DNA from 2 places in the Mesorhizobium kowhaii genome. Region 1 is predicted to be linked to the other one. Evidence: predicted binding sites of a transcription regulator. Region 1 holds the regulator's gene; the other holds the start of a gene.
What was found. Region 1 encodes PhoB, which activates phosphate uptake and scavenging genes when phosphate is short. Its sites were predicted from a motif close to TGTCATNNANCTGTCAT; they were not measured.

Region 1 (7,727 bases):
GCAGTGTCGCCCGCATCGCGCTGGCGATCCAGGGCATCACCGACACGCGTGCCCGCGCCATGCTGTGGTCGCCGATCACGCCGCACACCGATATCGCCTTCGCCGACATACTCGAAGACGAATTCGGCATCCCCGCCACCATGGAAAACGACTGCAACATGATGGCGATAGCGCTGCGCTGGCGCGATCCCCAGCGCTACCGCGACGACTTCATCGCCATCCTGCTGTCGCACGGCATCGGCATGGGCCTGGTGCTGAAGGGCGAGCTGTTCACCGGCACCCATTCCTCGGGCGGCGAGTTCGGCCACATGATCCATCGGCCGAACGGCGCGCTGTGCCGCTGCGGACGGCGCGGCTGCGTCGAGGCCTATGCCGGCAACTACGCCATCTGGCGCAACGCAAGGCAGATGAGTGAGGACGCAGAACCAGTGGCCGATGTCAGTGACGCTGACATGCGCGCGCTGGCAACCGCGGCCCGCGAAAGAGACGGACCCGAGCGCGAGGCCTACCGCAAGGCCGGCGAAGCGCTCGGCTACGGTCTCGGCAGCCTGTTCGCGTTGATCGATCCGGCGCCGGTCGCCATGGTCGGTGTCAGCGCCGCCGCCTTCGACCTGATCGAGCCGGCATTGCGCGAGGCGATTGCCCAGACCGCAGGCGGCCAGCATTCGAAATCGATTTCTTTCGACACCGAACCGAACGAACTGCCACTGATCCGCGAAGGCTGCGCCATGCGGGCGCTGACCTTCGTCGACCAGGAGATTTTCGCGCCCGGCACGCAGACAAGATCCGGCCTCGGCGGCAAGAACGTGGCTTGAATTTGCCCGAAGAACGCGGACTTGGGATGTGCTGAGATTCAGGTCAGGCCGCGCCGAGAATGGTGGATTCCGAGAACCGGAACGGAGCGTACATTCCAGTACGTGAGTACCGGAAGCACAGGAAGACGCCGTTCGCAGGCCGGCATCACCTGAATATCAGCGCATCCCTAATCTTCCCTGATTGCGTATCCAGCACCGCGGATGGTGCGGATGACATCGGGCATGCGGCCGTTGTTGACCGCCTTGCGCAGCCGGCCGACATGCACGTCGACCGTGCGCTCATCGATGTAGATCGTCTCGCCCCAGACATTGTCGAGCAGCTGGCTGCGCGAAAACACGCGGCCGGGATGGCGCATCATGAACTCGAGCAGGCGAAATTCGGTCGGCCCGAGCCGGATCTCGCTCTTCTTGCGATAGACCCGGTGCGATTCACGATCGAGCACGATATCGCCGACCTTGAGCACGCTGGACAGCACTTCCGGCTTGGCGCGGCGCAGCAGCGCCTTGATCCTGGCCATGAACTCCGGCGTCGAGAACGGCTTGACCAGATAGTCGTCGGCGCCGGTCGAGAGGCCGCGCACACGATCGCTTTCCTCGCCACGCGCGGTCAGCATGATGATCGGCAGACGCTCGGTCTCGGGACGCATCCTTAGCCGGCGGCAGAGTTCGATGCCGGAAACCGCCGGCACCATCCAGTCGAGCACCAGAAGGTCGGGGACGTTCTCCTGCAGCCGGATCTCGGCCTCGTCGCCGCGCGTCACCACCTCGACCTGGTAACCCTCGGACTCCAGATTGTAGCGGAGCAGCACACCTAGCGGCTCCTCGTCCTCCACCACCATGATGCGTGGCGCGATCATCGACTGGTCACCCCTGTCGTCATGCCGCTGGCGCGGACATTGCCGTCTCGTCCTGCTTCGGACGATTGGCGGGCAGCTGCGTGCCGGTCAAAACATAATACGCATTTTCAGCGATGTTGGTGACGTGATCGCCGATGCGCTCGAGGTTCTTGGCGCAGAACAAAAGATGCGTGCAAGCGGTGATGTTGCGCGGGTCTTCCATCATGTAGGTAAGGAGTTCGCGGAACACGGAGGTGTATTTCACGTCGATGCGCTCATCGTCGGCGCGCAGTTTCGCCAGGGCCTCGGCGTCGCGCGCCGCATATTCCTCGATGACGCCCTGCACCTGGATCAGCACCAGCTGCGCCATTGCGTCGATGGAGTGCGACAGGTCGCGCGGCGTGACGCTGAGGCCGAGGGTGCCGACGCGCTTGGCGATGTTCTTGGCAAGATCACCGATGCGTTCGAGATCACCGGCCATGCGGATCGAACCGACGACGGCGCGCAGGTCGTTGGCCATCGGCTGGCGCTTGGCGATCAGCGTGATGGCGCGGTCGTCCAGCTCGCGCTGGCGCGCATCCATGATGGTGTCGTCGGAAACGACGCGCTGCGCCAGGGCGTTGTCCGAATTGAGCAAGGCGCGCGTCGAGCCGCTGACCATCGAGCGGGCCAAATCGCCCATGTCGCGGATCAGCTGGCTGATCTGCTCCAGATCCTCATCGAAAGATGCGACGGTATGTTCACCCATGATCCAGTCCTCGTGCCTGAAAATTCAACGCCGGACCACTCAGCCGAACCGGCCGGTGATATAGTCTTGAGTGCGCTTGTCGTCGGGGTTGGTGAACATCTTGTCGGTGGCGCCCTCCTCGACCAGATAGCCGAGATGGAACATCGCCGTGCGCTGCGACACGCGCGCCGCTTGCTGCATCGAATGGGTGACGATGACAATCGTGTAGTTCTGGCGCAGCTCGTCGATCAGCTCCTCGACGCGCGCGGTGGCGATCGGATCGAGCGCCGAGCAGGGCTCGTCCATAAGGATCACCTCTGGCGATACGGCGATGGCGCGCGCGATGCATAGACGTTGCTGCTGGCCGCCGGAGAGGCCGGTGCCGGGTTCTTGCAGGCGATCCTTGACCTCGTTCCAGATCGCCGCCTTCTTCAGGCTCTGTTCGACGATCTGATCCATGTCGGCCTTTCGCTTGGCCAGCCCGTGGATACGTGGGCCATAGGCAACGTTCTCATAGATCGACTTCGGGAACGGATTGGGCTTCTGGAACACCATGCCGACGCGCGCCCTGAGTTCGACGACGTCAATGTTCTTGTCGTAGATATCCTCTTCGTCCAGCGTGATCTTGCCGGTCACCCGTGCCGAGTCGATGGTGTCGTTCATACGGTTGAGGCAGCGCAGGAAGGTGGACTTCCCGCAGCCCGAAGGGCCGATCAGCGCTGTCACCTGATTGAGGCGAACGTCGAGATTGACGTCGAACAGCGCCTGCTTGTCGCCGTAGAACACGCCGACTTTGTCGCCGCGCATCTTGATCACTTCGTTCGACTTGGCGTTCATTTTGTCGCCCACTGCGTTTTCAAGAGACTGTTCGGTCATGATGTTCATACCAGATGCCTTTTTTTCTACCAGCGACGCTCGAACCGACGCCGAAGCACGATCGCTGTGATGTTCATGGCCATGAGGAAGACCAGCAGGATGATGATGGCGCCCGACATGCGCTCGACGAAGGCACGTTCGGCCTCGTTGGCCCACATGTAGATCTGCACCGGCAGCGCGGTCGCCGGGTCGAAGGGCGTCTTTGGATAGTCGGCAACGAAGGCGACCATGCCGATGAGCAGCAGCGGCGCGGTTTCGCCCAGCGCACGCGCCAGGCCGATGATGGTGCCGGTGAGAATGCCGGGGGCGGCTAGCGGCAGGATATGCTGGAACACCATCTGCATCTTGGACGCGCCGAGGCCGAGCGCTGCGGCGCGGATCGACGGCGGCACCGCGGCAAGCGCGGCGCGTGTCGCGATGATGATCGTCGGCAGCGTCATCAGCGTCAGCACCAGGCCACCGACGAACGCAGCAGAGCGCGGCATGCCGAGGAAATTGATGAACACGGCGAGGCCGAGCAGGCCGAAGACGATCGACGGCACCGCCGCCAGATTGTTGATGTTGACCTCGATCAGGTCGGTGAAGCGGTTCTTCTTGGCGAATTCCTCCAGATAGATGGAGGCGGCGACACCGATCGGCAGCGCCAGCAGCAGAACGATCACCATCATGTAGAACGAGCCGATGATCGCCACGCCCATGCCCGAGGTTTCCGGACGGCTTGAAGCGCCGTAGGAGAACAGGCCGGTGTTGAAATGCTCGGCCATCGCACCGTCCGCCCTGAGCTTGTTCATCCAGGCGATCTGCTGGTCGGAGACCTTGCGGCGCGCTTCCTCGACGCCAAGGTCGATCTGGCCCTTGAAGGCGGAGTCGAGATTGGCGGCGGCAAGGATGTTGACGTCGCGCGTCGTGCCGATGACCGACGGATCGGCGGCGACGATGTTGCGCAGCTGGACGCGGGCACCTTCGGACAGGAAGCCCTTGAGCTTCAGGGTCGACGGCTTGTCGTCGGGATTGATGCCGAGCTTGGCGATCAGCGCCTTTTCGGCGAGCTTTGGATAGTTTGCCTTGATCAGCACGGTCGGATCGGTGGCGCGCTTGTTGGACGGATCGATCACCTTCTCGTCAAAGCTGATCGGCAGCGACACCGTCGTCTGCCAGAAGGCCGTGTAACCCTTCGTGACGATGGTGATGAGCATGATGGCCAGGAACGCAAGGCCGACGGAAATCGCCAGCATGCCGTAGATGCGGAAGCGGCGTTCGGCGGCATAGCGGGCCTTCAGGCCGATGTCGCGGCGCGGATGAGCGGCGACCCGGACCATCGTATTCATGGGGATGTCGGTCATTCGTACTGCTCCCGGTACTTGCGCACGATGTAGAGCGCGACGATGTTCATCACCAGCGTCAGGGCGAACAGCGTGAGGCCGAGCGCGAAGGCGACCAGGGTTTGCGGCGAATTGAACTCGAGATCGCCGGTGAGCTGGTTGACGATCTTGACGGTGATGGTCGTCATCGCCTCAAACGGATTGATGGTGAGATTGGCGGCGACACCGGCGGCCAGCACGACGATCATCGTTTCGCCGATGGCGCGCGAGGCGGTCAGCAGGATGGCGCCGACGATGCCCGGGAGCGCCGCCGGTAGGATCACCCGCTTGATCGTCTCCGAACGCGTCGCGCCAAGGCCGAGCGAGCCGTCGCGCATAGCGCGCGGCACCGCGGTGATGATGTCGTCGGACAGCGAGGACACGACCGGGATCAGCATGACGCCCATGACCAGGCCGGCGGTGAAGATGCTCTGGCCCTGGATGAACGGCGAGCCGCCGGTGAGCGCGGCGGAGAGGTCGCGCAGGAACGGCCCCAGCGTGACGACGGCGAAGATGCCGTAGACGATGGTCGGTATGCCGGCCAGCAGTTCAAGCGCCGGCTTGACCACCGATCTCACCCTGGGCGATGCATATTCGGCCATGTAGACCGCCGACATCAGGCCGACCGGCACCGCGACCAGCAATGCAATCAGGGCGATGTAGAGGGTACCGGCGAGAAGCGGGATCAGGCCGAACTGGCCCTGGCTGCCGCCCGAGCCGGCGGCGGCGAAGCGCGGATCCCAGACCGTGCCAAAGAAGAAGCTCATCGGCGAGACGCTCTCGAAGAACTGGATCGTCTGGAACAGCATCGAAAGCACGATACCAACCGTGGTCAGGATGGCGATGGTCGACGCAGCGAGCAGCCCCCACAGCATCAGCCTCTCGACATTGTTGCGCGCCCTTGCACGCGGTGCGATTTGCCTGAGCGCATAGAAAGCGCCGGCGATCGACAGGGCGAATGCAAGGACAGCGCCGATCCTGCCAAGCCGGCTCTGCACGGCGTTCGCTTCGACGGCGATCGGGATCATGTAGTCTTGCGAATCCGTTGCCAGCGCCACGCCCTTGGCTGCGAGCAGCGGCTGCAGCTCGGCGAAGGTCGCGGGCAGCGCCGCCAGCGTGTTCGCATCGAGCTGATGCAGGCCTTTGGCGAGGCTCTTTACCAGGCTGACGTCCAGCGCTTCGCTGGCAACCTTGCTGTCAGCGGTGCGCTCAGGCAAGGCAGCGTGAATGTGCCGGTCGAGATAGAAGGACGAGCCGATGGTCCAGACGGCAAGCAGCAAAAGGGCAGGCAGGACGGCGAGCAGGAAGGCCCACCAGCCGTGATAGTGGGCGCGCGAATGCGGCTTCACCGTGCCGTTGTCCTGCGCTGCGGCACGCTGCCGACCTATCAGGAATGCAACCAGGCCGATGGCGACGACAATGGCCAGTACGAGCATGGACGACATGGACCCACCCCAGGGGAAACTCTAGAGCAAAGGATGCTCAAATCGCCACCCGCCAGCGGCAGGCGGCAAAACCAGGACGCCGGCTTCGGCCGGCGCCCTGGTTTTGTAGATTGGTTACATCGACTTTCCGGCGGCGAAAGCGTCGCGCTGGGCCTGACGTTCGGCGTCCGGGGCCGCGACGAGGCCGTATTCGGCGAGCGGGCTTTCCGGGCCTACCATCTGGTCGTCAAGGAAAAACTCGACATATTCCTTGAGACCGGGGACGACGCCGAGATGCGCCTTCTTCACATAGAAGAACAGCGGGCGCGACACGGGATACTTGCCGCTGGCGATCGTCTCGGTCGAAGGCGTGATGCCTTCCACGGTAGCGACCTTCAGCTTGTCGGCATTGTTCTCGTAGAAGGCGAGGCCGAACACGCCGACGCCGGTCTTGTTCGAGTCGATGCGGGCGAGCGTCTCGGTGTAGTCGCCGTCGATGTCGATGGCCTTGCCGTCCTTGCGGATCGCAATGCAGGTCTTGCCGACTTCCTTGTCGTCGGCGACGCCGGTGGCCTTGATGGCAGCCTTGTCGCAGCCGGCGTCGAGAAGCTTGGTCTCGAACACTTCGCGCGTGCCATGCTTTTCGCCGGGAATGTAGGCAGCGATATCCCAGTCGGGCAGCTTCGGATTGACCTGGCTCCACTTGGTGTTCGGATTGTCGACCAGCTTGCCGTCGACGACGAGCTTGGCGGCGAGCGCCTTGTAGATGTCGGCGGGAACCAGCGCCCAGTCCGGACCCTTGATGTCGGTGGCGAAGACGATGCCGTCATAGCCAATGCGAACTTCCTGGATTTCCTTGACGCCAGCGTCGGCGCAGGACTTGATTTCGTCCTTTTTGATCGGGCGCGAGGAGTTGGCGATATCGATCGTGTCTTCGCCGACGCCCTTGCAGAATTCCTTGATGCCGGCGCCGCTGCCGCCGGACTCGACCACCGGGGTCTTGAAGTTGGTGAAGGCTTCGCCGAACTGCTCCGCGACGATCTTGGCATAGGGTAGCACGGTCGACGACCCGGCGACCTGGATCTGGTCGCGCGCGGCGGCGAAGCCGGACGACGCGGCGAGCGCAAGCGCCGCGGCCGACGCCGTAAGGAGGAATTTCTTCATGTGGCCTGCTCCTGTTCGGAAGATGGTCTCTCGGCGCCGTTCCTTCAGCGCCCGCTGAGGCCAATAGCCCTCGATTATTACAGTCGCATGACAGTTTCATGTCAGCCCGGTAACGCGTCATCGGGGTGGGGAAAATGCCGGCCGGCCGGCGCTTGCGGCGGAGCCTGTCTTTGTGCCCGGAATCAGGCACTTGCGCCGGTTCAGACCGAGAGCGACCTGCGGTTTCGCAATCGACGCCTCGGCAAAGAAAATCCGGACGGGAGTGCGTTGCTCTCGGCCAGATGTCGTGGCCGGGCCATCGCCGAAAACAGGTCCGTTGGGGTAGGTTGACGCTGTCTCATGCCGGCGGTCGCTGCTCCCGCCCGTAACTGGAAGAGCGGAATTCGAATGTGGCCATTGTCTCGGCTGGGCGCCGCCTTGGGTATGGTGCGATCGCGCCATAGTCTTGCCTCAGCGGGGGGCGCGAATCGCCGCCGAGTTCCCCTGGGCATGCCGGGTGCTACGCCGGCCTTTACCCGGCGTTG
Region 2 (7,727 bases), on a different contig from region 1:
CTATACGGAAAAGCCTGGCCATGACTACATCCTCAACAAGACCTTCGCCGAGGTGAAGCCGGACGACTATGATGCCGTCTATGCGGCGGGCGGGCGCGGGCCGGAATATATCCGCATCGACAAGCGGGTGCAGGCGCTGGTGCGGCATTTCCACGAGGCCGGCAAGCCGATCTTCACCATCTGCCATGGCGTGCAGATCCTGATCGCCGTCGACGGCGTGGTGCGAGGCCGGGAAGTCGCGGCGCTACATTATTGCGAGCCGGAGGTGACGCTGGCCGGCGGCATCTACATCGACGTCGCGCCGACCGGCGCTCATGTCGATGGCAATCTCGTGTCAGCCAAGGGCTGGCCGGGCCTGTCCAACTTCATCCGCGAATGCCTGAAGGTGCTGGGCACGGAAATCCGCCATGGCGAGATCCTGATGCGCGACGAGCGCCAGGCGGCCTGATCCGGAGCAATTCCAGGCAAAACAAAGACAGCAAGTCCAGGAAAAGTGAAACGGTTTTCCGTCCGGAATTGCGCCAAAACCAAATCCAGGATTTTGCCAATGCCGCCGCGCCGTATGGTGCGGCGGTTCTCTACGCCGCTGCCAGCGCCTCGCGGAACGACACCAGCTTGCGGCGGTTTTCGTCCCACAACGCCAGTTTGACGCAGCGCAGGCTGTCGAGCAGCGTGACGCGACCGATGCCGCGCAGCTCCGGATAATCCCGCAGCACTTCCTGCAACCGGTAGCCCGGCACCTTGGCGGAGAGGTGGTGGACGTGGTGGACGCCGATGTTGCCGGTGAACCAGTTCAGCACCGGCGGCAGATCGTAGTAGGACGATCCGTGCAGGGCGGCGTGCTGGAATTCCCAGTCGGCGTCCTTTGCCCATTCCGTCTCCTCGAACTGGTGCTGGACGTAGAACAGCCAGATGCCGGCCGAACCGGCGAGGATGACGATCGGCAGATGAACAACCAGGAACGCGCCGGGGCCGACGAACCAGATGAGGATAGCTGCCGTAACTGCGATGCCAAGATTGGTGGTCATTGACGACACCCAGGGCGTCAGGCCGCCCCGCATCATGCCGATGGGCAATCTTTGCTCGAAGATGAACAGCCAGATTGGCCCGAGCCCGAACATCACCAGCGGGTGGCGATAGAGACGATAGGCAAGGCGGCCTCGCCATGACAATTGCCGGTATTCGGCAACGGTCAGCGTCCTGATGTCGCCCATCCCGCGTTCGTCAAGATTGCCGGCGCTGGCATGATGGGTCGCGTGGGCGCGCCGCCAGCAGTCGTAGGGCGTCAGCGTCAGAATGCCGAGCGCGCGGCCGATCCAGTCGTCGGCATAACGATTGGCGAAGAAGGAGCCGTGGCCGCAATCGTGCTGGATCATGAAGATGCGCACCAGAAACCCGGCCGCCGGAAGAATGAGGACCAGACCCCACCAATGACCGTAGGAGTAGGCGGCCGAAGAGAGCGCCCAGAGCGTGACGAAGGGAATAAGGGTGATGGCGAGTTCGAGCGCGCTGCGGCGCCTGTCGGGCTTCTTGTAGCGCGCCAGAATCTTAAGCCAGGCGCGCTTGCTGTTGGCGGCCGCCTCAGGGGAAATCATGTTCATCAGGAAGCATAGTCAGGGCGCCCCGCCACCGCAAGACACAGGTCACGCAAAATTACTGTGCGTAATTGTCGCGTGCCCGGCGGTCGAGCCAGCCAATCGCTTGATCAGCGTGATGGTTCACCCTTGGAGCGCCGGGCTTTCAAGTCCAATCGTTCCGGGACCCGATGCTCGCTCTGTCGTCTGAGCATAGGGGTTTTCCGCTTTTAGGGCCGATCTCTACTCGCGATCGAGGATGGGGCGGTTGTCGTGCTATTGCCGGCGCCAGCCGACGTCACTGTCCTCCGCCCCGTCGAGGCGGTCGAGCAACTCCCTGAAGCGGTCGGGAATGTCGGCCTCGGTGCGGAAGGCCGGCAAGGTGCGCAGAAAGCGCGTCACCGCCTCGGCGCCGAACTGGCGCCTGACCTCGGTGGCCAGCTTTTCTCCCTTTTCGCCTTTGTTGCGGGTCATCGTCTCAAAATCCTGTGTCGGCTTCGAAACTCCTCCAGCAAGGGAATGGTTCCCGCATCACGCCTTTGTGGCAAGCAAAGCTGGCGATCAGGGTAAAATTTGAATTAAAATCGAAGGACCCTGCCGTTCGTTGTCCTGCCCTGGCCGAGAGCCTCCACTATCGCTTACCCCTTGATTTTTGGCCGCCAAACCTCGATATCGGGCTCAAAATCCCTACCATTCGAGATTGACGGGAAACGGCGATGAGCGACCAGGCAAAAGACGAACGCGCGTCCGATGAAGTCGAGGCGACCGAGGCCAATGCCGAGCGTACGGAGGGCAGCATCGATGGCGACTATGAAGCCCTTGTGCGGCTGCTGAAGGAAAATGAAGACCTGAAGGACCGCGCGCTGCGCGTCGCGGCCGAGATGGAAAACCTGCGCCGCCGCACCGCACGCGACGTGCACGACGCGCGCACTTACGCGGTGGCGAATTTCGCACGCGACATGCTGTCGGTGTCGGACAATCTGCGCCGCGCGCTCGACGCCATCCCGGCCGAGGCCAAGGCATCCGGCGATGCCGGCTTCAAGGCGCTGATCGAAGGCGTCGACCTCACCGAGCGCGCCATGCTGTCGGCGCTGGAACGGCACGGGGTCAAGAAGCTCACGCCGGAAGGCGAGAAGTTCGATCCCAATTTCCACCAGGCGATGTTCGAAGTGCCCAATCCGGATGTCCCGGCCAACACCGTGGTCCAGGTCATGCAGCCGGGCTATTCGATCGGCGAGCGGGTGCTGCGCCCGGCCATGGTCGGCGTCGCCAAGGGCGGCCCCAAGCATGCCGCCGGCGAAACACCGGTCGAGCCGGGGCCGGTCAATGAGCAGGCCGAGAAGGATGCGTAGTTAGGGAATAAGGCAGGTAGAGGCAGTAGGGCAGTAGGGCAGTAGGGCAGTAGGAGAATTGGGAGGTCGTCCCAAGAGTGCGGCTTCGTGCTAAAACATACTGCCCTACTCCCCTACTGCCTTACTCCCTGGTCCTGCCATGAACCCCATCGCGCTTCTCGACTATGCCGGTGTCGCCGTCTTTGCCGCGACCGGGGCGCTTGCTGCTTCACGCAAGCAGCTCGACATTATCGGTTTCCTGTTCCTGGCCAACGTCACCGGAATCGGCGGCGGTACGTTTCGCGACCTGATCCTCAACGTGCCGGTGTTCTGGGTGGGAAACCGCGACTATGTGCTGATCTGCGCGGTGGTGGCGGTGGTGGTGTTCTTCACCGCGCACCGTGTCGAATCCCGTTACAAGCTGCTGCTCTGGCTCGACGCCATCGGCCTTGCCGCGTTTTCCGTGATGGGCGCGGCCAAGGGACTTGCCATCACCGGCTCGCCGGCGGTGTCGGTGATCACCGGCATGCTGACCGCCACATTCGGCGGTATCCTGCGTGATCTTCTGGCGGGGGAGCCTTCGGTGCTGCTGAAGCCAGAAATCTATGTCACGGCCGCGCTCGTCGGCGCTGCCATCTTTACAGCAGGCGATGTCGCCGGCTTGCCGCAGATTGTTTCAGGATTGGCCGGCTTCGCCGCGGCGTTCGCCGTGCGCGGCGGCGCGCTCCGTTTCGGCTGGGCGTTTCCCCCCTACAAGAGCCGGCCCGGCCGGCGACCAGAAGATATTCCATGAAAAGAAAGAGAGTAGCGAATAGGGAGTAGCGAATAGTGGTTGTTGCCGTGCAGCTCCCGCTACTACTTCCTATTCCTATTCCTATTCCTATTCCTATTCCTATTCGCTATTCGCTATTCGCTATTCGCTATTCACGCAGCGAAGCGCTGGGCTTCCCCGCCATAGTAGTTGACGTAGCGGGCGCCGATTTCCTTGACCGGCATCACGACGAACACGTCGACCGTCGAGAATTCGCGGTCGATAACGCAGCCATCGCCGATGCGGGCGCCGACGCGCAGATAGCCCTTGACCAGCGGCGGCATCGCCGCGATCGCTGCCTTGGCGTTGACCGCTTCGATCGGCATCAGATCCATCGAACAGTAGCGCCCGGACACCGCGCGTACGTCCCAGGCCGAATTCGTCCGGCAATGGTGGGCGAGATAGGTGAACGCTTCGGCATGCGCGGCCGGCACGGTGCCGTGGAAGGACGCGCAGCCGGTCATCACACCGATTTCGTAGTGGTTGATATAGGCCCAGATACCTTGCCACAGCGCCTCGATGGTGCGCTTCGAGCGGTATTCAGGCAAAACGCAGGAACGGCCGAGCTCGAGAAAACGCTGGCCGGGATGACGGGCGATGAGCTTGGTCAGCTCGAATTCGCCCTCGGAATAGAATCCTCCCGCGGCGGCCGCGATTTCTTGCCGCAGCAGGCGATAGGTGCCGACGATGCGGCGATGTTCGGGGCCGGAGAGTGAAGTATCGAAGACAAGCAGATGGTCGCAGAGCGGATCAAACCGGTCGGCATCACGGCGATCCTGCGCCTGGAACAGATCCTTCCTGGCGCCGAGTTCATCGTAAAACACTCGGTAGCGGACTTCCTGCGCGGCCGCGATCTCGGCCTCGTTGCGGGCAAGCCGCACTTCAAGATTACCTATTCGGCCGAGTGCTGCGCCCTTTATGACGGAATCGACGTTACGTCCGGCAAGCAAGCTGCTGGCGTTGGGCCGAGTGTCACATTCCGGCATAACTGTATGCACGAGTGATTCTCCTTCGAGCCATCCCTCTTGGCACGGGGATACGGTGTAGGTGCAACAGGATTGTGACAGTACCGTGATACGACGTCGTGGGCAATACTTCGTCGGCTGGCGAATACGGTCAACCGGCTACGTTACGCGAGCGGGCGGGGGTGGATGGGCGGTCGAAATCCTGACCTTCGGTTCGGGACCATGCGCTAGGCCGCGACCTGTCCTTCGACGGCATTGACCAGCGCGTCAGGGTCGAGTGGCTTGGTAACGAAGCCGCTGGCGCCATGGGCCAGCACCGCATGGCGGGTCTTTTCCTGGCTATCGGCCGACAGCACCATGATCGGCACCGGAGGCACGGCAGTTTCCTCCTCGTGGCGGCGGATGGCGGCAATCGCGTCCAGCCCGTCCATGACCGGCATGTGAAGATCCATCAGAACCACGTCGAAGCGGTGGTTGTGTCCGGCGCCGGTGACAGCCTCGACGGCGGCCTTGCCGTTGCCGACCACCTTGACGCGGTGCCCGGCCTTCAGCAGCGTGGCGCGGGCCAGCATGGCGTTGATGTCATTGTCCTCGGCAATCAGCACCGACAGGCCCCGCTGGCGGCTGCCAACGGCACGAAGTGCGGGCCCGCGACTCTTTTCCGGCTGCGGCTGGGCGAGGGCGGGAGCATGACTGTTCAACAGCACACGCAGAAGCGTTCCGCCACGCACCGGCCTGGCAAGGAAGGTTGCGTAACCGCTGGCGCGGAACTCGCCAAGCATGCCACGGTCGGTCGGTGCGATCAGCGTGATGGCCTCGCAGTCGTCGAAACCGCTTTGGCGCAGGCGCTTGAGCAGCCTTCCGTCGCTCTCTTCCATGGCTGCGTCGACCAGAAGCACATCGCAGCCGTCGGCGAAGGGCGCGGCCTGCGCGGCGGTGGTGGCGACATCGACCGCGCCGCCATTGGCGCGGATGGTGCGGGCGATGGCGTCGGCCTCGACGGCGTTTTTCGACAGGATCACCGCGCGCTTGCCCGAGAGCGCGTTCTGCCGGCTCTGCGGCGCCTCGGTGGCCGATATTGCCGGGATTTCGAAGACGAACTCCGATCCCTGACCGAGCCGGCTCGATACTGAAATCGTGCCGCCCATGGCGGCCACCAGGCGTTTGGAGATGGCAAGGCCGAGGCCAGCCCCGCCATGTGTGCGCGTCGACGTGCCGTCGGCCTGCTCGAATTCTTCGAAAATGCGCTCCAGGTCGTCCTCATGCAAACCTGGACCGGTGTCGGCGATGGTGAAGCAGATGCGGTCGGTGGTCTCGGTGCGCGCGCGCGCGATGCTCACCAATACGCCGCCGCTGTCGGTGAACTTGATGGCATTGCCGATCAGGTTGAGCAGCACCTGCCTGACCTTGCCCGGATCGGCGGTGATCAATTGCGGCACGTCGGGTTCGACATGGCAGCCCAGCCCGATATCCTTGGCGAAAGCGCGGGCGGCCAGCAATTCGACGATGTTGTCGGCGATCTCGCGCACCGACATCGGCTGCGGCTCCGGGTCGAAGCGTCCGGCCTCGATCTTGGAGTAATCGAGCAGATCCTCGATCAGGGCGAGCAATGCGCTGGCCGAGGTCGACACGGCGCCGACATAGGTCTGCTGTTCCGGCGACAGGCTGGTGTCGGCCAGCAGCCTGGCCATGCCCATGATGCCGTTCATCGGCGTACGAATTTCATGGCTGACGGTGGCGAGGAAGCGGGATTTGGCCTGGCTGGCGTATTCAGCCCGCTCGCGAGCGGTGATCAGCGAGGATTCGGCGCGTTTTCGGGCGGTGATGTCGCGCGCGATGGCGCGATGCGAAACGGCGCCGCTGTCCTTGTCGCGCACCGACAGTTCGATCCACGAAAACCAGCGCGGACCGCTCGGCGTGCGGATGGCGACATCGGTGGAGCTCAGGCACTCATGGTCGGAAAAGGCGGCATCGGGAACGATGCCGACATCGATGCCGAGTTCCGCCAGGGTCTTGCCGGCGAGGTCGCGTTGATCGCTTTCGACGAGGTCCGCGAAGATCTTGTTGGCATAGACGATGTAGCCATCGCGGTCGCGATGAATGACGAGGTCGCCAAGCGCGTCGATCAGGCCGCGAAAGCGTTCCTCGCTCTCCTGCATTTCCCACATGCGGTCGGCCAGCGTCTCGATCTCGGCGCGGCTGCGGGCAGTGGTCTCGTCAAGCAGGACCGCGGTACGGTGTTTGCTCCGCCTTGCGTGCAGATGCATGACAAGGCCGGCGAGGCCGGTTACCAGCAATCCAACGCTGATGAAGATCGGCGCCCCGGTCAGATGCGCCAGGCCGGCCAGCACGACGATGGCGACAAACGTCAGGAGGGGCAGGCCTTCGCGCGTGGAGAACTGTGGCTCGGGCACCAGCGGCGGCGCGGCGACAAAGCGCCGCGTCGACGTCGGCGGGGTCGCCGCATCAACGTCTTCGCCAGTGTCCGCCTGTTGGCTGCCGGATTCCGCGATCATGCGAGACCCTTGCCAGATAGAGATTATGGAAAATTGCGGCGGATCGTTCGAATTTTAGCGGATGAGCGCTTTTTGCCGCCGCGGTGGCGGATTTGCCATCAGACGTGGCAATTCCGTCCGCTTTCTCCCGGCCGTCGAGCGGTTCACATATCCACGACGACGCGCCCGCGGATCTTGCCGTCGACGATGTCGTGCGCGGCATCGACGATGCCGTCGAAACCGATGGTCGTCGACAGGCTGGCGAGCTTCTGCAGATCGAGGTCGGTGCCGATGCGCCGCCATGCTTCGAGGCGGACCGCCTTCGGCGCCATCACCGAATCGATGCCGAGCAGCGAGACGCCGCGCAGGATGAAGGGGGCGACGCTCGTCGGCAGGTCCATGCCGCCGGCCAGGCCGCAGGCGGCGACCGCTCCACCATAGGAGGTCATCGACAGGACGTTGGCCAGCGTGTGGCTGCCGACCGCATCGACGCCGCCGGCCCAGCGCTCCTTGGCCAGCGGCTTGGCCGGCTGGGCAAGCTCGTCGCGCGA

Region 2: olsB (l-ornithine N(alpha)-acyltransferase) is a predicted target of PhoB. The motif match lies at 4,766-4,782, and genes of this name have one in related genera.

What each region holds. Positions count from the first base shown of each region.
Region 1 covers NZ_JBHLYT010000046.1:906-8,632, forward strand. The annotation lists gene ACFFNA_RS25735 (ROK family protein) at 1-815, shown strand, start outside; gene phoB (phosphate regulon transcriptional regulator PhoB) at 983-1,672, opposite strand; gene phoU (phosphate signaling complex protein PhoU) at 1,692-2,399, opposite strand; gene pstB (phosphate ABC transporter ATP-binding protein PstB) at 2,439-3,263, opposite strand; gene pstA (phosphate ABC transporter permease PstA) at 3,281-4,597, opposite strand; gene pstC (phosphate ABC transporter permease subunit PstC) at 4,594-6,060, opposite strand; gene ACFFNA_RS25765 (PstS family phosphate ABC transporter substrate-binding protein) at 6,175-7,203, opposite strand; gene ACFFNA_RS25770 (PAS domain-containing protein) at 7,715-7,727, opposite strand, start outside.
Region 2 covers NZ_JBHLYT010000044.1:191,528-199,254, reverse strand. The annotation lists gene ACFFNA_RS25125 (DJ-1/PfpI family protein) at 1-448, shown strand, start outside; gene ACFFNA_RS25120 (fatty acid desaturase) at 579-1,601, opposite strand; gene ACFFNA_RS25115 (hypothetical protein) at 1,851-2,048, opposite strand; gene grpE (nucleotide exchange factor GrpE) at 2,291-2,926, shown strand; gene ACFFNA_RS25105 (trimeric intracellular cation channel family protein) at 3,066-3,698, shown strand; gene olsB (l-ornithine N(alpha)-acyltransferase) at 3,830-4,702, opposite strand; gene ACFFNA_RS25095 (hybrid sensor histidine kinase/response regulator) at 4,909-7,197, opposite strand; gene acuI (acrylyl-CoA reductase (NADPH)) at 7,341-7,727, opposite strand, start outside.